DNA from 2 places in the Pseudoalteromonas sp. NZS71 genome. Region 2 is predicted to be linked to the other one. Evidence: predicted binding sites of a transcription regulator. Region 2 holds the regulator's gene; the other holds the start of a gene.

Region 1 (11,140 bases), on a different contig from region 2:
AACGTGTCGCTACTTGCGTTAAAAAATTCTCATTTAGAACAACTAAATAGCGAATTTTTTGCCTAGCTATCAACACGTTTTTCCACCCTCAAAATAGATCTCTTAATTAAGCGAATTGGTATGAGTATAATTTCACACCCTATTAATTTTTTTCAACAACATTAAAAAAAGCGGCCAAGGCCGCTTTTTCAATATCAATTATTCTGAAGGAGGATTATCATCCGCTACTTCATCAATAACCGTATCTACTGTTTCAACGTCTTCAATATCAATTAAGTCACTTTCTGTAACTTCAATCTCTTCTATACGTTGTAAACCAACTACTTGCTCTCCGTCAATAGTTCTGATCAAAATAACACCTTGTGTGTTACGTCCAACCGTTGAAACTTCATTAACGCGAGTTCGTACTAAGGTACCACGATTCGAAATAATCATTATTTCATCGTTGTCATCAACTTGCACAGCACCAACAACAGCGCCGTTACGTTCACTCACCTTAATTGATACAACACCTTGTGTTGCACGACTCTTAGATGGGTAATCTTCAAGTTGTGTACGCTTACCGTAACCATTTTCAGTTACCGTTAGAATAGCACCGTCAGTTTTTGGTACAATTAACGATACTACGCGTTGCTCGTCTGGCATTTTAATACCACGAACACCTGTAGCAGTACGACCCATTGGGCGAACACCTTTGAAGCGAATCTCAGGGTTACCTTCTTCGTCTAATACTGGGTTACCGTTTTCATCAACAACTGTTGTTTCTTCAGCTTCTTTGAACCGTACAACTTTACCTGCATCAGTGAACAACATAATTTCGTTGCTACCATCGGTAATATCAACACCAATCAAGCTATCGCCATCATTTAAGTTAACAGCAATAATACCGCTTGCACGTTGACGACTGTAAGCCGTTAATGGTGTTTTCTTAACTGTACCGAATGCAGTTGCCATAAAGATATATTTATCTTCTGCGTACTCGCGTACTGGCAATATAGCAGTAATACGTTCATCAGCTTCAAGTGGTAACAAGTTAACAATTGGCTTACCGCGCGCTGCACGACTTGCTAGTGGTAACTGATACACTTTAAGCCAATATAAACGACCGGCCGTAGAGAAACATAAAATAGTATCGTGTGTATTTGCAACTAACAGACGTTCAATGAAATCTTCATCTTTCATCTTCGTTGCTGACTTACCTTTACCACCACGACGCTGTGCTTCGTAATCAGACAATGCCTGATACTTCACATACCCTTCGTGAGAAAGCGTTACAACAACGTTTTCTTCGGTAATTAAGTCTTCAAGGCTGATATCGTGAGCCGCTGCATTGATCTCAGTACGACGTTCGTCGCCATACTGCGCTTTAATTTCAACTAGTTCGTCACGAATAACTTCCATTAAACGCTCAGGTGTTGCCAAAATATAAAGTAGCTCAGCAATTAACTCTAATAACGCTTGATATTCAGTTAAGATTTTTTCGTGTTCAAGACCAGTAAGCTTGTGTAAACGCAAATCTAGAATTGCTTGAGCTTGTTGCTCAGAAATATAGTATTGACCGTCGCGAATACCTAAATCATCAGCAAGCCAATCTGGACGGGCTACATTATCTTCGCCTGCTTTTTCAAGCATACCTTGTACATGACCTAATTCCCACGGACGTGCAGTTAAAGCAATTTTAGCTTCAGCAGGTGTAGGTGATTTACGAATAAGCTCGATAATTGGGTCAATGTTTGCAAGCGCAATTGCTAAACCTTCAAGCGTATGAGCACGGTCACGCGCTTTGCGTAAATCAAACACGGTACGGCGAGTTACTACTTCACGGCGGTGAATAATAAACTCTTCAAGCATTTCTTTTAGATTAAAACACTTAGGTTGGTTGTTAATTAATGCAACCATATTCATACCAAACACAGTTTGTAACTGAGTTTGTGAATACAAGTTATTTAAAATAACTTCGCCTACATCACCACGTTTAATTTCAATAACGATACGCATACCGTCTTTATCTGATTCATCACGTAGTGCACTAATACCTTCAATTTTCTTATCTTTAACAAGCTCAGCAATTTTTTCAATTAAACGGGCTTTATTAACTTGATAAGGAATTTCGTGAACGATGATTGTTTCACGGCCTGTTTTTTCATCGGTTTCGACGTCGGCGCGTGCACGCATGTACACTTTACCACGGCCAGTTAAATAGGCTTGTTCAATGCCTTTTTTACCGTTGATAATTGCAGCCGTAGGGAAATCAGGACCAGGGATATAATCCATTAACTCTAAAATAGTTAAATCAGGATTTTGAATAAGTGCCAAACAACCGTTCACAACTTCAGTTAAGTTATGTGGTGGTATATTTGTAGCCATACCTACTGCAATACCCGACGAACCATTCACTAATAAATTAGGGACTTTCGTAGGTAACACGTCAGGGATGAACTCAGTGCCATCGTAGTTAGGAACGAAATCAACCGTTTCTTTTTCAAGATCGGCTAATAACTCATGCGACATTTTTGCCATACGTACTTCTGTATAACGCATTGCCGCTGCTGAATCACCATCAACCGAACCGAAGTTACCTTGGCCATCTACAAGCATATAACGTAGTGAGAATGGCTGAGCCATACGAACTATCGTGTCATAAACTGCACTGTCGCCGTGTGGATGGTATTTACCGATTACGTCACCGACCACACGGGCCGATTTTTTGTAAGGCTTGTTCCAGTCATTACTAAGCTCGTTCATTGCAAACAAAACGCGGCGATGAACAGGTTTTAAGCCGTCACGTACGTCTGGTAATGCACGTCCTACTATTACGCTCATTGCGTAATCTAAGTAGGAGTTTTTTAACTCGTCTTCAATATTGACTGGCAGAATTTCATTGGCGAGATCAGTCATTTGATATCACATTCCTTCAGTATCAGCTCTCAACAACCCGGTATTGGGTATTAAGAGTATTGTTATTATTTCTAACAGCCATGCTATCACAATTAATTTTAATTTACAGGCGCAAAACTTTGCGATTTATCAATTTAGCCCTATATAATGGCCTCAGATTGACGAGGAAGTATTTTATGACCGAACATCAAAATGTAGATCACGCAGAAATAGCAAAATTTGAAGCCATCGCTGAGCGTTGGTGGGACCTAGACGGAGAATTCAAACCTCTTCACGAAATTAACCCGTTACGTTTAGACTTTATAGCAAACAAAACGCAAGGCTTATTCGATAAAGAAACACTCGACGTTGGCTGTGGCGGCGGTATTTTAAGCCAAAGCATGGCGCGTATGGGTGCAAAAGTAACTGGCATCGATATGGGCCAAGAACCTTTAACTGTTGCTAAGTTGCACAGTTTAGAAACTGGCGTAAATGTAGATTATATAAAAGTGCCTGCAGAAGAGTTTGCAACACAGTACCCTGAGCGCTTTGATGTAATAACGTGTATGGAAATGCTTGAGCACGTTCCCGACCCAGCATCTATCATTCATGCTGTAGCTGCACTTGCCAAACCAGGCGCGGACGTGTTTTTTTCAACCCTGAACAAAACACCTAAAGCATATTTATACGCGATTGTTGGCGCTGAAAAACTCTTAAAAATGGTGCCTGAAGGTACACACGACCATAAAAAGTTTATAAAGCCTGCACAACTTATTGCATGGGCAGAGCAAGCCGGTTTAAAAGTTCGTGCAAGCACAGGGCTTTCTTATAACCCACTATCAAAGCAATATACGCTCAATAGTGACGTTAGCGTAAATTACATACTTTATTTTGAGAAGTTAGCTTAATGGCTAACTCTCAAGCCCCCCTACCCCTTATTGAGTACGATGCATTTTTATTTGATTTAGACGGCACCCTACTCGACACCGCTGATGATTTAGGTGCCGCTTTAAACGCAGTTCTTATTAGCAATAAAATAGAACCTGTTAGTAGTGATATATACCGTCCTGCGGCATCTAACGGCGCAGGCGCATTATTAGAGGCTGGTTTTAAAGAATTATGGGCTAAACAACCCCAAAGCGAGCTTATAAAGCAATTAGTTGACGAGTACGCCACAAACATAGCAAATCACACACGTTGCTTCAGCGGAGTTGAATCGTTACTTATCGCCCTTGATCAGAAAAAGATCAAATGGGGGATCATGACTAATAAACCAGGGTTTTTAACCGATCCTTTAGTGGCAGCTATTCCCGCATTAAAAAATGTCAGTGTAGTAATAAGTGGCGACACATTAGCTGAAGCTAAGCCATCACCTTTACCACTGCTACATTGTGCAAAGCTTATGCAGGTAGAACCAAGCCGTTGTTTATACATTGGTGATGCACAGCGTGACATACAAGCAGGCAAAGCGGCAGGTATGCATACCGCAACGGCACTTTGGGGTTACATCCCAAGTATTGATGAAGCCAACAGCTGGAATGCTGATTTTAACTGGCAAAGCCCAATTGATGGTTTTAACCATATATAGTGCTATTTTAATTATCAAACACTATATGCTGTGGTTTTGTTAGCTTTCACACAAAGCTTGCTGATAAAAAAAGCAGTCAGAATTTATTTTTAAAATGCGTAAATTTAGCAGATCACTAATTGATTTTTGCATATTTCAACTTAATTGATTGTTCGAAGGTGAGTCTCTACTAACACAAATGCGTTATCCTAAAGTTATCCACAAACAGGGGCAATTATGTCCCTTGCAAAACAACTCAGACCACATTAAAGTTTTATTAACACTTTGATGGAATTGATATTTCAACTAGGTGGAGGGGCTAACATCATACCCAAGGTTTGAATATGATGTTAGCAAAGACACTTGCTAAAATTTTAGGAAAGCGCCCAAGTGTGGAAGTTTGAGCGTAACTGATTCTTATATTGTCGGCAAGTGACTAACTCAGATTTAGGATAACTAAAGTTGAAACTCAATATTTCTATAGAAATTTCAGAGAGTGTAATAATGATTGTTTTTAAAATTATTACACTGGGTAGTTTGCTCGTAGTATAAATTTAAATGGGCTAATTTTTAGCCCATTTTTATATCTTACATTCCAGTATAACTATATCTGAAAAACTTACCTTGCCTCAATCTTATATATTACAACCATATACCCTGTACAAAAATTCGATTCAACCATATATAGTGCTATGTTAATTAATAAACACTATATATTGTGATTGAGTCAATTTTCACGCAAAGCCTGATGATAAAAAAAGCAGTCAAAATTTATTTTTAAAATACGCAAATTTAGTAGATCATTAGTTGATTTTTGCATATTTCATCTTAAATGATTGTTCGAAGGTGAGTGTCTACTAACACAAAGGCTATATCTCCTCATTATCAGATAATAGACACAATTCTACCTCTTGCAAAACAACTCAGACCACACTATCTTGTGATCATTAAATTGAACAGCACCAGATATTGTGGCCAAATGTTATTCAATTAAATTCTCCAATTTAATTAAATTTATACAAAACGAGTATCTACCTTGCTTCGGCGAGGCATAAACATTGGTCAAAATACATAATTCCCAAGGAATACAGGCAAATCTATGAACCAACAGTTATCTGTAAGCAAACGTGATGGGCGCAAAGAGCCTCTTGATCTGGATAAGATCCATCGCGTTATTGAATGGGCCGCCGAAGGTTTAAGCAACGTTTCGGTTTCGCAAGTTGAATTAAAATCGCACATTCAGTTTTACGACGGTATTCGTACTAAAGACATTCACGAAACCATCATTAAAGCAGCAGCGGATCAGATTTCAAAAGAATCGCCTGATTATCAATACTTAGCTGCACGTTTAGCTGTATTCCATTTACGTAAAAAAGCGTACGGTCAATTTGAGCCACCACGTTTATTTGACCACGTAACAAAAATGGTTGGCGATAAACGCTACGATGCTCACTTATTAGTAGATTACACAGAACAAGAATTAGACGAGCTTGATGCATATCTTGATCATTCTCGCGATCTTAACTTTAGCTACGCGGCTGTAAAACAGCTTGAAGGTAAGTATCTCGTTCAAAACCGTGTATCGGGTGAAATCTACGAAAGTGCACAGTTTTTATATATTTTAGTAGCAGCGAGCTTATTCTCTGACTACCCACGTGAAACACGCGTTTCTTACATTAAGCGCTTTTACGACGCAGTATCGTTATTTAAAATATCTCTACCAACGCCAATTATGTCGGGTGTACGTACACCTACTCGCCAGTTTAGCTCGTGTGTATTAATTGAATGTGGCGACAGCCTTGATTCAATCAATGCAACGTCGTCAGCTATTGTTAAATATGTTTCACAGCGTGCAGGTATTGGTATTAACGCTGGTCGTATTCGTGCGCTAGGTAGCCATATTCGTAACGGCGAAGCGTACCACACAGGTTGTATTCCTTTTTATAAGCACTTTCAAACAGCTGTTAAAAGTTGTTCGCAAGGTGGTGTACGTGGCGGCGCTGCAACATTATTCTACCCGCTTTGGCATTTAGAAGTAGAAAACCTACTTGTACTTAAAAATAACCGTGGTGTAGACGACAACCGTGTTCGTCACCTAGATTACGGCGTACAGTTTAATAAACTAATGTACTCTCGTTTAATTAAAGACGACTACATTACGTTATTTAGCCCATCAGATGTGCCAGGCCTTTACGATGCATTTTTTGAAGATCAAGCTGAGTTTGACGCGCTTTACGTAAAATACGAACAAGACGAATCGATTCGTAAAAAACGCATTAAAGCGATTGAGCTTTTCTCTATGTTTGCGCAAGAGCGTGCAAGTACAGGTCGTATTTATTTACAAAATGTGGATCACTGTAATACACACAGCCCGTTCATTGCTAAAGTTGCGCCTATTCGCCAATCTAACTTATGTTTAGAAATTGCATTGCCAACTAAGCCACTTAATAACGTAAATGACGAAGAAGGCGAAATTGCCCTTTGTACACTGTCTGCGTTTAACTTAGGTGCAATAGAATCACTTGATGAGCTCGAAGAGCTAGCTGAACTTGCAGTACGCGCACTTGATAACTTACTTGATTTCCAAGACTACCCAGTACCGGCTGCTAAAAATGCAACTATGGGTCGTCGAACGTTAGGTATAGGCGTGATTAACTACGCATACTACCTAGCTAAAAACGGTAAACGTTATTCAGATGGCAGCGCAAATGCATTAACACATAAAACCTTTGAAGCGATTCAATACTACTTGATGAAAGCATCAAACGAGCTTGCTAAAGAGCGTGGCGCCTGTCCTAAGTTTAACGAAACAACGTATTCACAAGGCATTATGCCAACAGATACGTACAAACGTGATTTAGATAAAATTTGTGATGAGCCACTTCATCTTGATTGGGATACACTACGTGCAAATATTAAAGAGCACGGTATGCGTAACTCAACACTAAGTGCGTTAATGCCATCAGAAACATCGTCGCAAATCTCTAATGCAACAAATGGTATTGAACCACCACGTGGACATATTAGCGTTAAAGCAAGTAAAGACGGTATTTTAAAGCAAGTTGTTCCTGAGTATGAGCGTTTAAAAGATCAATACGAGCTACTGTGGGACATTCCATCAAACGATGGTTACTTGCAGCTTGTTGGTATAATGCAAAAATTTGTAGACCAAACAATTTCTGCAAATACAAATTATGATCCAAACAAGTTCGAAGGCGGTAAAGTACCTATGCAAGTCTTATTAAAAGACTTACTAAGCGCGTACAAACTAGGTGTTAAAACCTTGTACTACCACAATACTCGTGATGGTGCCTCAGATATGCAAGAAGATACTCCAGAAGTGGAAGATGATGATTGTGAAGGCGGCGCGTGTAAAATATAACTGCTGATTTTTATTTTAAGCGGGCATTTAGCCCGCTTTTTCTGATAGTTTTTTGAGTGATAAACATGTCTTATACTACTTTTAGCCGAAACCATAATAACCAAATGCAAGAGCCAATGTTTTTTGGCCAAACTGTAAACGTATCTCGTTACGACCAACAAAAATACCCAATTTTTGAAAAATTAATCGAGAAGCAACTGTCTTTCTTTTGGCGTCCTGAGGAAGTAGATGTAAGTAAAGACCGTTTAGACTTTCAAGCGTTACCCGATCACGAAAAGCATATATTTTTAAGTAACTTAAAATACCAAACTTTGCTTGATAGCGTACAAGGCCGTTCGCCAAACGTTGCCCTACTCCCTATTGTATCGCTACCAGAGCTTGAAACATGGATAGAAACGTGGGCGTTCAGTGAAACAATTCACAGCCGCTCATACACGCATATTATCCGTAACGTAACACAAGCACCTGAACTTATTTTTGATGACATTGTTAGCAACGATAAAATTAGCGAACGTGCTGATGCCGTAACTAAATACTACGATGACTTAATTAACTCTGTATCGCTTTACAACTTATACGGTGAAGGCAAACACGAGATTAACGGTAAAACTGTTATCGTGAATTTGTTTGAGCTTAAAAAGAAACTTTACCTGGCTATGATGTCGGTAAATATTCTTGAAGCGATTCGCTTTTACGTAAGCTTTGCATGTTCGTTTGCGTTTGCTGAGCGTGAACTAATGGAAGGTAACGCTAAAATCATCAAGCTTATTGCGCGCGATGAAGCACTTCACCTTTCGGGTACTCAGCATATTTTAAACATTATGCAAGACGGTAAAGACGACCCTGAAATGGCGATTGTTGCAGCTCAGTGCCGCGACGAAGCGATTAAAATGTTTGTTGATGCTGCAGAGCAAGAAAAAGAGTGGGCTGAGTATTTATTTAAAGATGGTTCAATGATTGGCTTAAATAAGCATATTTTATGTCAGTACGTTGAATACATTACTAATGCACGTATGACTGCCATTGGCTTGCCAGCACAGTTTGAAAATAACAGTAACCCTATCCCATGGATAAACTCGTGGTTAGTGTCTGATAACGTGCAAGTAGCACCGCAAGAAGCAGAAATTAGCTCATACCTTGTTGGTCAAATAGACTCTCAAGTTGATGCATCAGAATTTGGTGATTTTGATTTATAATGAGTGACAAGTCTACTGCAAGCATAACGCTTGCAGAAAACAGCCAGTGTATAGAATTTACCGCTGGCTGCCCTTCTCTTTTACAGTGCTTAGAATCCATGAAAATAGACGTCGCATTCCAATGCCGTGAAGGTTACTGCGGCGCTTGTAGGGCAACGTTAGTGTCAGGTAGTGTTGAATATAACGAAGAGCCACTTGCGTTTGTGCGCGAAGGCGAAATACTCCTGTGCTGCTGCAAGCCTAATGGCAATGTAAGTATTGATCTGAAATAAAATTAATACTTACATCTATCGTTTATTAAACTTATCAATAGTGTGGAACAAACCGGTAATGCCCGGTAATTTTGTAATCAAAAAGCATATCGCTTTTTTGCGGACCACGCCCTATATTATGCACAATAAGTGGGTTACCCGTATCTTGAGATAACTCATTAATCACCATACCTATATGAGGTAAATTACCTGATAACATCCACGTTACTATATCGCCGGTTTTATAATCACTCACCTTACTGGATTTACTTAATACGTTTGCATGGCGCTCAAAGTAAGCTTGTAAATTTGGTACACGTCGGTGGTCTATATTTCTATCAGGCTTAGCTAAACCCCAAATACGTTTAGATGGATACAGTACAAAGTTTTTTTGCATGTCTTCATGCACGAGTTTCTGTAAGTCGATACCTAACTTTCTGTAACTTCTGATTATAACGTCGGTACATACCCCAATATTTTTAGGCACATCACCACCTGGGTAAGCAATTGAGTGATAAGCCCCATCGTAGGTAATATTGTGTTTTGTTCGCTCGAGTAAGGCTGATACTATACCTTCTTCAAACGTTACAGCTTGTGCATCAATACACATTAAAGTAAAAAAGCATCCTAACGTTTTGTTCATATAAATTCCTTTAAAATTCTGCGCTAATTACAGAGTATGAGTTACATATTTTGGCACATCTATTTTTTTACCACGACTAGCAAATTGATCATCAAGCGCGTATGCCATCTTTTCGAGCGGAGCATGGTGATATCCCTCTCGTTGAATTTCACTAATGTAACGAAGCATAAATGCGTTAGCGCCAAGCTCAAGCCACTGCGCAACATGAACAAGTTCATGAAAATGGACCCTTAAATTAGTAGCGACGTGGGGAAGTATATAATAAGTATTTTTATACGTTATACCCGCCGCGTCCATATCGACAAAATCACCTAGGCCCATTTCTCGCAGACCCGCAAAGTCTGGCTTTGGTATTTGGTCTACAACAACGTAATACGCGTTTTTTAAAAACTCGGTAGGATAAAACCCATAAAATTCATTACTGAATTTATCACAACTCACTTTTTGACTACTGTATTTTAAATTTGTAGCGTCAATCCAATTTTCTATTTGTTCTAGCACAGCTCCTCTCCTAAAGTACAAATGCAACACACCATGTGTAAACCTTAATCTAATATTGTAGTAAGTTTTTTAACCAGCACTTTTAGTATTAACACCTCGCAACTAGCGAAGAAAATAGAACGCATAGAGTATCTAAACAAAAAGCTCTAAATCAAAATTATCATATAAACATAACCAGTCTATAAACAGTAAAAACCTTTTTTATACTTTTTAAAGTGTTATTATTTGTAACTAAAACAGTAACACTTAAAATCATGTATAATTTTACTAATACACTCTTTCGCATGAAAATAATGCGTTTCAGTCCCATTGTCTTACTGGTCATATTAAGTAATACAGCAAATGCTGAAAATATAAAACCGTTCACATCAGATGGCTGTAGTGCTTTTCCGGACGGCACGACAAAAGATAAAAAGTTGTGGCTTGCATGTTGTAAAGCGCACGACTACGCCTACTGGCAAGGTGGCACTTATTGGCAACGTTTAGAAGCAGATAAAGCCTTGCAACAATGTGTTATTGAAGCCGGCGAAACGAGTATAGCGAACCTTATGCTTGCTGGAGTTCGATTTGGTGGCAGCCCTTATATACCATCGACTTTCAGATGGGACTATGGTTGGCCCTATCCTAGGTTATATCAAGCATTAACAGCTGATGAAATTAAGCAAATTGCTGCTTTAAAAACGGTATTAACTCAAACCAATTAACACATTGTGAAAAACTGTG
Region 2 (11,140 bases):
ATTTGTTCAATCTAGGGGCGATTAAATCGCGGCGCGAGGTTTGTAACCTATGGACTAAGTAAAAACCGAGCAACAAAGAGTTAATCGTCCCTAGAAAGAACCCAAAGGGCAGCGCATGTTTGGTATTTATGCTGCGTTATCGCCTATTTATGGGGAATAACCACACTACATAGGCTCTGCCTTGCCTAAAAACCAAACATGTTGCTGCAAATTCAACCACCAAAGAACAACACGCCCTAATAATTTAATGCATATACTTTTATTTATTCATATTTATCAAAAATAGGCAGTGGCTTAGCCATGTTCTTCGGAAATTGAATATAGTAACGCAGACCTTTGCCCGGCTCACTCGTTGCATCAATAGAGCCACTAAGGGTTTGCTTGACCAAATTAAGCATTATATGGGTGCCTAATCCGCTACCACCTTCATCGCGTTTGGTAGTAAAAAATGGGTCAAATAATTTTTTTAATTGCTCGTTAGTAACACCGTTACCGTCATCTTTGTAATCAATAGTTAAGTTGGTGTCATCAGCGCTTATTTTAATATCCATTACACCGTTGCTTTTACCTTCAAAGCCATGAATAAGTGAGTTCATAATTAGGTTAGTAAAAATTTGGCTTATAGCCCCAGCAGGTAGATTTAAAACTAAATCATCAGGACATTCTAATTTTATAGTATGGGATGTCTTTTTTAGTTTTGGGTGCAGTGAGCGTATTACTTCGTTAGTGTAATCTTTAAAGTTAATGGTTCTTACTGCTTCACTGGCTTGATCGACCGCTATTTGTTTAAAGCTAGCTATAAGCTCCGAAGCTCTATCTAAGTTAGTGGTTAGTAAGCTTGTGCTTTGTTTTGCTTCGTTAATGAATTCTTCTAGTGCTTTTGGCGAAAGTGTTTTTTCGGTATAAGCATTTTCGAGTTTATTTAAGCGTTCTTGTAAAAATGATATTGCCGTTACACCTATCCCAATAGGGGTGTTTATATCGTGTGTAATACCTGCTACAAGTCCGCCTAGCGCAGCCATTTTTTCTGTGCCTAGTAAACGTTCCTGTGCAAGGCTTAACTCTTCTATATAGCGCTGAGATTCAGTTTGCTTTGTAATTAACTCTAGCTCTGTGCTGCGGCGTAAGTCTACTTCTTCGGTGAGGACAATTTTTTGCTTTTCGAGTTCGTATTTTTGCTGCTGTAAATCCATCATTGCTTGGCTTAAGTTGGATGTTTTACGGGCTACGTCTTGTTCAAGTTGTATGTTGTGTTGATCAAGCTTTTCGTTACTTATAATGAGTTCTTTTTGGGTGTGTTCAAGCTCTTTTCTATACTGAACCACTTTATCTATTAGTTTGTTAAATGACTGCTCCATCACTTTTAGTTCATTATGTTCTTCTGTTTCTATTTCTATATGTTGACCTTCTAGCTCGTCTAGTTCTAAATTTTCTAGTTGCTCAGTGAGTTCTGCTAAAGGGTCTGTAAGAAGTTTTCTAAATGCCATTAAAAATAAGATGATCAAAAAGGTGGTTTTAATCATCGCATTACCAATCAAAAAGTAGATTGATACCATAATGCGGCTAAAAACAACTTCTCGACTTGAGAATAAGGTAACGTCACCAACTTGAGTAGCACGACCTGAAAATTCAAAAATAAGTGGAAAGGTATAACCAAATAAACCCGATTTTGCGTCTTCTAAAATAACCTCTTCTTGTACTAACTGTTGGTTATATAGCTTGTGTATATCAAGAGAGCGCCCTAGCTGTGAAATAATTTCGCCGCTGTCGTCTCGAACAATAATCCCTTCAATCATGGGGATGGCGAGTAAACCTTCTGCTGTTGTAATTGTTTGCTTGGTATTAAGCTCCCAAATTGCACGTGTTAAGCTGCGACTAAAGGTTTTTTGTAAGGTACTAAGTTCATCGCGAATATAGTCTTTAGTATTGACGTATTCAGCAAGCACTTGTCCACAGGTCACTACAAAGGTAAGCAAAAAATAGACGGATAAAACGCTAGTCAGTAGCTTCTTAGAAAGACTTTTTTGTAACATGAGTGACTTGTTCATCCTTTATTATTTTTGTAACGTTACGATAGTAATTTAAAAGTTAGTCAATAAACCTCTAAAAATAAATAAAAAAGTTAAAATTTAATAAGATAAATCCAAAAAGTGAGCGTGTAGTATCAAAGTATTTAAACCAAGGTATAAATTAATAAATTCGTTATCTGTTATGTATTGTAGGCTTAATTAGTATTTGCTTTGGTTAATTATATCTTAAACGGATTTATTCTATATTTATCATTGTATTAAATTATTAATGCGCTGAGTGCTTTGAGGCGTGTTAAAGTGTCTAAAATGCAATGGAAGGCATTAGTTTAATAACCTTTTAATAACTTTGATGGTTGTGTAGTAGTAAACATGATGAAATTTTCGATATTAGTCTGTGACGATTCTGCAGTTGCCCGTAAACAAGTCGTGCGGTGTTTAAATGAATGTATAGACGCTCAAATACAACAAGCTACAAATGGAGCGCACGCTCTAGAACTTTTACGAGCACAAAGCTTTGATTTATTGTGCTTAGATCTCACCATGCCCGAAGTTGATGGTATACAAGTACTCGAGACTATAAAAACAGAAAAAATAGAGTGCTTTGTTTTAGTTATTTCTGCCGATATACAAGAAAAAATGAAGCAACGAGTCGCACAACTTGGCGCAATAGACTTTATCGATAAACCTATCAATAAATCTAACTTAAACGAAATATTGCATAAATTTGGCATTCATTAGGTTTTTTCATGTTAAAAAAGGCTGTTTTATCTTTTAATTTAGGGTTGACAGCATAGCCTTTGTTAAGGCAATCTTAACATATGAAAACAATTAATCGCGTACTGACCATTATTATTACAACCATCATTCTTACTGGATAGTGGCATAGGTCGGTGCAACAAATTTAAAGGCCTGTGTTCACTTAGAACACAGGCCTTTTTTCGTTTTATGGGATGAGGAACATAAACAATGCGAGTTTTAAAATTTGGTGGGTCTTCGCTTGCCGACTATGCATGCTTACAACAGGTAGCTCAGCTAGTTAAAGCACAATTAAAAGATGAAATGCTTTTGGTACTTTCTGCTCCAGGTGGAATGACCGATTCGCTAGTTGCACTTGCAAGTGCTGCAGAACAAGGCTCTGACTTTTCGCAGCAATGGCAAGCATTAGTTAGCCGCTGTGAAGGTTTGAAAGCTGACGTTGAAAAAAGTGGTGTAGTAGTTACAAGTTGGCCAAACTTAAGGGAACTTAAAAATAAACTAGATGGCGTGTCACTTATACAATGTTGCCCTGATCAAGTTCGCGCATTTGTAATTAGCTTTGGAGAGCGCGTTAGTGTTTCTTTAATGCAGGCTTTATTGAACTCGCACGATGCAAGATACTTAGAAGCAACAAGCTGTATCGCTTCAACTGGTGGTTATATTGATGCAGAAGCTGATTTGGTGGCAAGTAAAGCTCGCTTTCAAGCTGTGCTTAAAGAAAGCCCTGCAACTATCTATATCATGCCTGGTTTTACAGCGAGTAATGACAAAGGTGAACTTACAACGCTTGGCCGTAATGGCTCAGACTACTCAGCAGCAATTGCCGCAGCATGTTTAGAAGCTGAAATTTGCCAAATTTGGACAGACGTTGATGGTGTATACAGTGCTGATCCTCGTTATATTAAAAAAGCGACTAAAGTAGATTTTTTATCTTATAAAGAAGCGATGGAGCTTTCTTATTTTGGTGCAAAAGTACTTCACCCTAAAACAATTTTACCGTGTGCTAAAGCAGGCGTGCCGTGCGAAATTAAAAATACGCATAACCCAGACGCACAAGGCTCATTAATTGGTAACGATTATTCATCAGATGAGCCTGTAAAAGCGCTTTCGAGCCTACAAGACCTTGCAATGCTAACTGTCTCAGGGCCAGGCATGAAAGGCAAAGTAGGTATGGCGTCTAAGGTATTTAACGCGCTTGCTCACGATAACGTATCAATTGTATTGATCACGCAGTCATCATGTGAATTTAGCATTAGCTTTTGTGTACACGAAACAGACCTAGCGCTTGCACTGGATGCGTTACAAACTGCATTTGAACTTGAATTACAAGCAGGGCTTATTGAGCCTGTACAAGTACAACGTAATTTAGCCATTGTTACTTTAGTGGGCGATAACATGCGCGCGCACCGTGGCTTAGCGGCTAAGTTTTTTGCATCGCTTGCACAAGCTCAAGTAAACATTGTTGCAATAGCACAGGATTCTACTGAAAGTGCTATTTCAGCCGTAATTGATGGCGAACTTTGTAACGACGCGGTTAAAATATGTCATGAAAACTTTTTCACACATGTGCCGTCAATTGATGTGTTTTTACTCGGTTGTGGCTTAGTAGGGCAAGAGCTTATTAATCAGCTTGAGCGCCAACAAGCGTGGCTTGAAAAACGTAATATTAAACTTAACTTGTATGGTGTTGCTAACTCTCGCCAATTACACCTTGATAGTGAAGGTATTGCTTTTGGTGATTGGCAGCAAAAATTGGCCTCATCTGAGCAGGCGTTTGATTTAAAACTAGTAGAGCAGTTTGTTAAGCAAAATCATTTAGTAAATCCAGTGCTTGTTGATTGTACGTCGTCTGATGCACTTGCTGCGCAATACGTAGACTTTTTAAATGCAGGTTTTCATGTAGTAGCTGCCAATAAAAAAGCAACAACAAGTTCATACACGTATTACCAAGATTTAATTGCAGCAACACAAAAGAATAATCGTAAATTTTTATACGAAACAAACGTTGGTGCAGGCTTACCAGTAATCGACAACTTACAGTCATTATTTGGTGCTGGTGATGAGTTATTAGAATTTAGCGGTATTTTATCAGGCTCACTTTCGTATATGTTTGGCGCACTTCAAGATGGTTTATCACTTTCAGAGGCAACTATTAAGGCAAAAGAAAGTGGCTTTACTGAGCCAGATCCTCGTGATGATTTATCGGGTACCGACGTAGCACGTAAGTTATTGATCATTGCTCGCGAAGCCGGTATGAAATTAGAGCTAAGCGATATTGAAGTTGAGTCAGTATTACCACAAGGTTTTGCACAAGGTGATAGTGTTGATGAGTTTATGGCAAAACTACCAAGCCTAGATGCTGATTTTAACGAGCGTATCAAAAGCGCTGCGAGCGAGGGTAGGGTACTTCGCTATGTAGGCACAATTAAAGAAGGCCACTGTAAAGTAGGTATTGAAGCGGTAGATGCAAAGCATGCGCTTAGTGTCATTCGTGATGGCGAAAACGCACTGGCTATTTTAAGCCAATACTACCAGCCACGTCCGTTTGTAATTCGTGGTTATGGCGCCGGCTCGGAAGTAACAGCCGCAGGTGTATTTGCTGATATTTTAAAAACGTTATCGCGCTAGGAGCTCGTTATGATTGAAGTCTATGCTCCGGCGTCTATTGGTAATTTTGCAGTGGGTTTTGATGCACTTGGCGCAGCGCTTGCGCCAATTGATGGCAGTTTGTTAGGTGATGTAGCCGTTGTAAGCGCAGCACCAAGCGATGAGTTTATTTGCACAGGCGAGTACGCTCACAAGTTACCCAGTGATGCTAATGAAAATTTAGCGTACCAGTGCTTAGTGCATTTTAGAGCGCATGTTGCGCCTAATATGCCAAGCGTAAAGCTCGAGCTTAAAAAGAACTTACCAATTGGCTCAGGGCTTGGCTCTAGTGCGTGTTCGGTAGTGGCTACCTTTGCTGCTCTTGATAAGTTTGCACAGACTAATTTAAGCCAGGTTGAGCTAATTGAGCTTATGGCTGACTTTGAAGCTGTGGTAAGCGGCGGTCGTCATTACGACAACATTACGCCATGTTATTTAGGTGGTTTGCAGCTAACAGGTGATTTAATTCCTGATAAATCGATTGCACTGCCGGTTGATGAAAACTGGTATTACGTTGCTGCATTTCCTGGTTTTTCGCTAAATACCGCAAAAGCGCGTTCTGTTTTACCAAAAGAGTTGAGCATGCATGCAAGTGTTGAGTTTGCTCAGCGTTTGTCGGCATTTAGTAGCTTACTGTTAACTAGCCGTTTTGACGATGCGCTAAGCATAATGAAAGATGAAATAGCAGAACCTTACCGCGCACCGCTTATAAAAGGTTTTAGTGAAGCCAAAGCAAGCTTGCCAGCACTGGGCGCTGAAATAGTCAGTATTTCGGGCGCAGGACCAACCTTATTTAGTGTGTGTAAAACACTTGAAGCTGCACAGCAATGCGCGCAGTGGTTAGAAACCAATTACATTAACGAGCAAGGCTTTTGCCACATTTGTAAATTAGATAACGACGGCACGCGTCAATTAACAGTTTTATAGGATAGTTAGTCATGCAATTACATAATTTAAAAGATAGCTCACAAAAAGTGTCGTTCGTTGAAGCCGTAAAAACAGGTTTGGGTCGTAACCAAGGTGTATTTTTCCCAGAATCACTGCCGCCACTGTCCGATGTTGATGCATTGCTTGATATGGACTTTGTTACGCGCAGCGGCAAAATATTATCGCACCTAATTGGTGATGAGCTACCAAGCGATACCGTGGCACAAATGGTTAAAAATGCATTTAACTTTCCAGTTAAGCTGGTGGAAGTTGAAGAGAACACATACTGTTTAGAGCTGTTTCATGGTCCTACACTTGCGTTTAAAGACTTTGGTGGTCGCTTTATGGCAGAGTGTTTAACGCAGTTTAATAAAGACGAGAAAGTAACTATTTTAACAGCAACATCGGGCGATACCGGTGCAGCCGTTGCGCATGCTTTTTACAATAAACCAAATATCGATGTTGTTATTTTATACCCTAAAGGCAAAATTTCACTTGCTCAGCAAAAGCTATTTACTACGCTAGGTAACAATATTCATTGTTATGCAGTCGAGGGCAGCTTTGATGATTGCCAAGAGCTAGTTAAAAATGCCTTTTTAGATGAAGAAGTTAAATCAACACTTGGGCTTAACTCAGCTAATTCAATTAATATTAGCCGTTTAGTTGCTCAGGTTTGTTACTACTTTGAAGCGATTGCACTGCTACCAAAAGAAAAACGCGCAACAGCACATATATCAGTACCTAGTGGTAACTTTGGTAATGTGTGCGCCGCAATGATTGGTGCGGTTATTGGTTTACCTGTAGGTAAATTAAGCGCAACAACAAATCAAAATGATACTGTGCCGCGCTTTATGCTTGATAAAAACTGGACGCCAAACGCAACGCTTGAGTCGCTTTCAAATGCGATGGATGTAAGTAAGCCAAACAATTGGCCGCGTGTACAAACAATGTTAGATAATAACTGGTTTAGCTACGATAATTTTTATTCAACAAGCGTAAACGAGCAAGACACGCAAGCCGTGATGAAAAAAATTCAACAAACGGGCTATGTTGCAGAGCCTCATACTGCTATTGCTTACCAAGGTCTTGTTGAAAATCGTGCACCTGGTACAGCGGGTATCTTTTTAGCGACAGCTCATCCTGCTAAGTTTAAAGAAAGCGTAGAGGGTATTCTAAATATTGAATTAGGTATGCCAAAACCACTTGCTGATGCACTAGCAAAACCATGCCTAGCAAGCGATATGAACGCCGATTACGACGAGTTACGTACCGAAATGCTCGCTAAATTAGGCTAAGTTAAATTAAAAGGAAAAGCGGCTTGAGCCGCTTTTTTTATAACTTTATACGGATGAATACACTTAGTTATATTTACTAATTAAATATAATTCATTTAAAATTATTATGGCTTTATAAAAAAATATCATCTTAAAAGAGCTGTGAAATAGTTTCAATCCCTGTTTAAATATCCTCAACTTAAGAGCGTAGGCAAAGAGTCGTTTAAAGCGTACAATAAAGCCTCTAAAAAACACCATACACGTTGCCCTAGGAGACCCCAATGTTAGAACGTAGCATGAATATTTCGGATTTTGATCCAGAGTTATTTGACGCGATAACCAAAGAAACTGCTCGCCAAGAAGAGCATATCGAACTAATCGCTTCAGAAAACTACTGTAGCCCACGCGTACTAGAAGCGCAGGGTTCACAGCTTACAAACAAATACGCAGAAGGTTACCCAGGCAAACGTTATTATGGCGGTTGTGAGCATGTAGATGTTGTTGAGCAATTAGCAATTGACCGTGCTAACGAATTATTTGGTTCTGACTACGCTAACGTGCAGCCACATGCTGGTTCGCAAGCTAATGCTGCTGTTTTTCTAGCATTATTAGACGCTGGCGATACTGTATTAGGTATGAGCTTAGCTCATGGTGGTCACTTAACTCACGGTTCTCACGTAAGCTTCTCTGGTAAGCTTTACAATGCAATCCAATACGGACTAGATGAAGCAACGGGCGAAATTGATTACGCACAAGTTGAAGCACTAGCACTTGAGCACAAGCCAAAAATGATTATTGGTGGTTTCTCAGCGTACTCTGGTATTGTTGATTGGGCTAAATTCCGTGAAATTGCTGACAAAATCGGTGCTTATCTGTTTGTTGACATGGCTCACGTTGCGGGTTTAATTGCGGCAGGCGTTTACCCAAGCCCTGTTCCTCATGCACACGTTGTAACTACAACTACGCATAAAACACTTGCAGGCCCTCGTGGTGGTTTGATTATTTCTGCATGTGGCGACGAAGCAATCTACAAAAAGCTTAACAGCGCTGTTTTCCCTGGTGGCCAAGGCGGTCCTTTATGTCATGTTATTGCAGCAAAAGCAGTGGCATTTAAAGAAGCACTTCAACCAGAGTTTAAAGTATACCAAACACAAGTTGTTAAAAACGCAAAAGCAATGGTTGCTGTAATGCAAGAGCGCGGCTACAAAATCGTTTCTGACAAAACTGAAAACCACTTATTTTTACTTGATTTAATCGATAAAGATATCACTGGTAAAGATGCAGACGCAGCCCTAGGCAACGCTAACATCACAGTTAATAAAAACTCAGTACCGAACGATCCACGCTCACCATTTGTAACATCTGGTTTGCGTATTGGTTCTCCTGCAATCACTCGTCGTGGTTTCAAAGAAGAAGAATCAAAAGAGCTTGCTGGCTGGATTTGTGACGTACTAGATAACATCACTGATGAATCTGTACAGGCGCAAGTTAAAGAAAAAGTAAAAGCAATTTGTGCAAAACTACCTGTTTACGCTTAATTGCATAAGCAGCAGTAATTTAGAGCACAACAGGCCCTATTTTTTTGCTAAGATAAAAGACCGCTAAATAGCGGTCTTTTTTGTTTTAAAACGGAAGTACCGAGCTATGCATTGTCCATTTTGTACCGCAAAAGATACTAAAGTTATTGACTCACGCCTTGTTGGCGGAGGCCATCAAGTTCGCAGGCGTCGTGAGTGTAACGACTGCCACGAGCGCTTTACTACATTTGAAGGCGCTGAACTGGTTATGCCTCGTGTTATTAAACAAGACGGCAGCCGCGAACCATTTAACGAAGATAAATTATTAAATGGCTTAAATCGCGCACTCGAAAAACGCCCAGTGAGCACAGAGCAAGTAGACGAAGTGGTGAATATAATAAAATCGCAACTACGCGCAACGGGTGAGCGAGAAATTTCAAGCCATTTGGTGGGTGAATGCATTATGGAAGCCCTCAAAAAACTCGATAAAGTAGCGTACGTAAGATTTGCCTCTGTTTATCGCTCGTTTGAAGATATACGCGAATTTGGCGAAGAAATTGCCCGCTTAGGGGAGTAATACCAATTTTATTAAAAACATGATCATTCTATCGCATTAAATAGCGCACTCACTGCGTTAAAAATTATTCATATAGAACAACTACATGTCATAATTTTCGCCTTGTTATTGCGCTATTTTCTTAGCGCTATAATAGACCACTTATTTAACGCAATTGGTATAATAAATGCTTAACCAAGTTCCTTTTACCGAACATGACGAAATGTATATGGCACGCGCCATAGAGCTTGCCAAAAAAGGCCGGTTTACTACCACGCCTAATCCTAATGTTGGCTGTGTATTAGTTAAAAATAATCAAATAATTGGTGAGGGTTTTCATCAATTAGCAGGTCAAGGCCATGCTGAAGTAAATGCACTGGCAATAGCTGGCAATAATGCACAAGGTGCAACGGCTTATGTAACGCTTGAACCGTGTAGTCATTATGGGCGTACGCCACCGTGTGCTGAAGGCTTAAAAAAGGCGGGCGTTGTAAAAGTAATTGCCGCTATGGTTGATACAAACCCACAAGTTGCAGGCAAAGGCCTTAAAATACTGAGCGATGCCGGTATTGAAGTTGCTTATGGATTACTTGAATCACAAGCTCGCGCACTTAACGTTGGCTTTTTTAAGCGAATGGAACAAGGCTTACCTTATGTGACCTGTAAAATGGCAGCAAGCATAGATGGTAAAACAGCGCTTAAAAATGGGCAAAGTAAGTGGATCACAAGTCCCGCTGCTCGCCAAGACGTACAATTATACCGAGCGCAAAGCTGCGCTATTTTAACCGGTGCCGATACCGTGTTAGTAGACGATGCTAAACTTAATGTGCGGCTAAGCGAGTTGCCTTGCACGCTACCTACCGATTTACCGCTTCGCCAGCCCGTGCGTGTTATAATTGATTCACAGAATCGTTTAACGCCCAACCTTGCTTTATTTAAAATCCAAAGTGATGTAATAATATTTACGACTAAGGTTGATAAATCACTGCAATGGCCGCATTTTGTAAAGCATATTGAAGTAAGTGAAAGTAACGGCAAAGTTGATTTACAGGCTGTTTTAGAAAAGCTTGGGCAACTGCAGTTTAATAATGTTTGGCTTGAGAGCGGAGCAACACTTGCTGGTAAAATGACAGAGCTTGATTTAGTTGACGAGTTTGTTTTTTATTTGGCGCCTAAATTAATGGGCCATGATGCAAAAAGTTTAGTTAATTTTCCTGAATTGACGAGTATGCAAAACACCGTTGATTTAACATTTAATGAATGTGCGCGCATTGGTGACGATTTACGTATCACCGCGTTAAAAACTCATTAAAATCACTTAATAAAAAGAGTAGCGCTATGTTTACTGGGATAATAGAAGCCACAGGCAAAATTGCTTTATTACAAAAAAAACAAGGCGACTTAGCCATTCGTATCCAAAGTGCTGACCTTGAT

What was found. Region 2 encodes NrdR, which represses ribonucleotide reductase genes. Its sites were predicted from a motif close to AAACACNANATNTNGTGTTT; they were not measured.
Region 1: the regulator NrdR is predicted to act here: its motif matches at 5,402-5,421, upstream of nrdA (class 1a ribonucleoside-diphosphate reductase subunit alpha).

Annotation. Positions count from the first base shown of each region.
Region 1 covers NZ_JADYWS010000006.1:108,382-119,521, reverse strand. Annotated here, with positions in the region: gene gyrA (DNA topoisomerase (ATP-hydrolyzing) subunit A) at 199-2,898, opposite strand; gene ubiG (bifunctional 2-polyprenyl-6-hydroxyphenol methylase/3-demethylubiquinol 3-O-methyltransferase UbiG) at 3,075-3,785, shown strand; gene I6E85_RS05770 (HAD family hydrolase) at 3,785-4,465, shown strand; gene nrdA (class 1a ribonucleoside-diphosphate reductase subunit alpha) at 5,544-7,826, shown strand; gene nrdB (class Ia ribonucleoside-diphosphate reductase subunit beta) at 7,892-9,022, shown strand; gene yfaE (class I ribonucleotide reductase maintenance protein YfaE) at 9,022-9,294, shown strand; gene I6E85_RS05750 (DUF1287 domain-containing protein) at 9,329-9,916, opposite strand; gene I6E85_RS05745 (hypothetical protein) at 9,944-10,417, opposite strand; gene I6E85_RS05740 (hypothetical protein) at 10,711-11,121, shown strand.
Region 2 covers NZ_JADYWS010000011.1:20,058-31,197, reverse strand. Annotated here, with positions in the region: gene I6E85_RS09045 (sensor histidine kinase) at 264-2,033, opposite strand; gene I6E85_RS09040 (response regulator) at 2,400-2,768, shown strand; gene thrA (bifunctional aspartate kinase/homoserine dehydrogenase I) at 2,997-5,414, shown strand; gene thrB (homoserine kinase) at 5,424-6,359, shown strand; gene thrC (threonine synthase) at 6,371-7,654, shown strand; gene glyA (serine hydroxymethyltransferase) at 7,915-9,171, shown strand; gene nrdR (transcriptional regulator NrdR) at 9,278-9,727, shown strand; gene ribD (bifunctional diaminohydroxyphosphoribosylaminopyrimidine deaminase/5-amino-6-(5-phosphoribosylamino)uracil reductase RibD) at 9,894-11,018, shown strand; gene I6E85_RS09005 (riboflavin synthase) at 11,045-11,140, shown strand, end outside.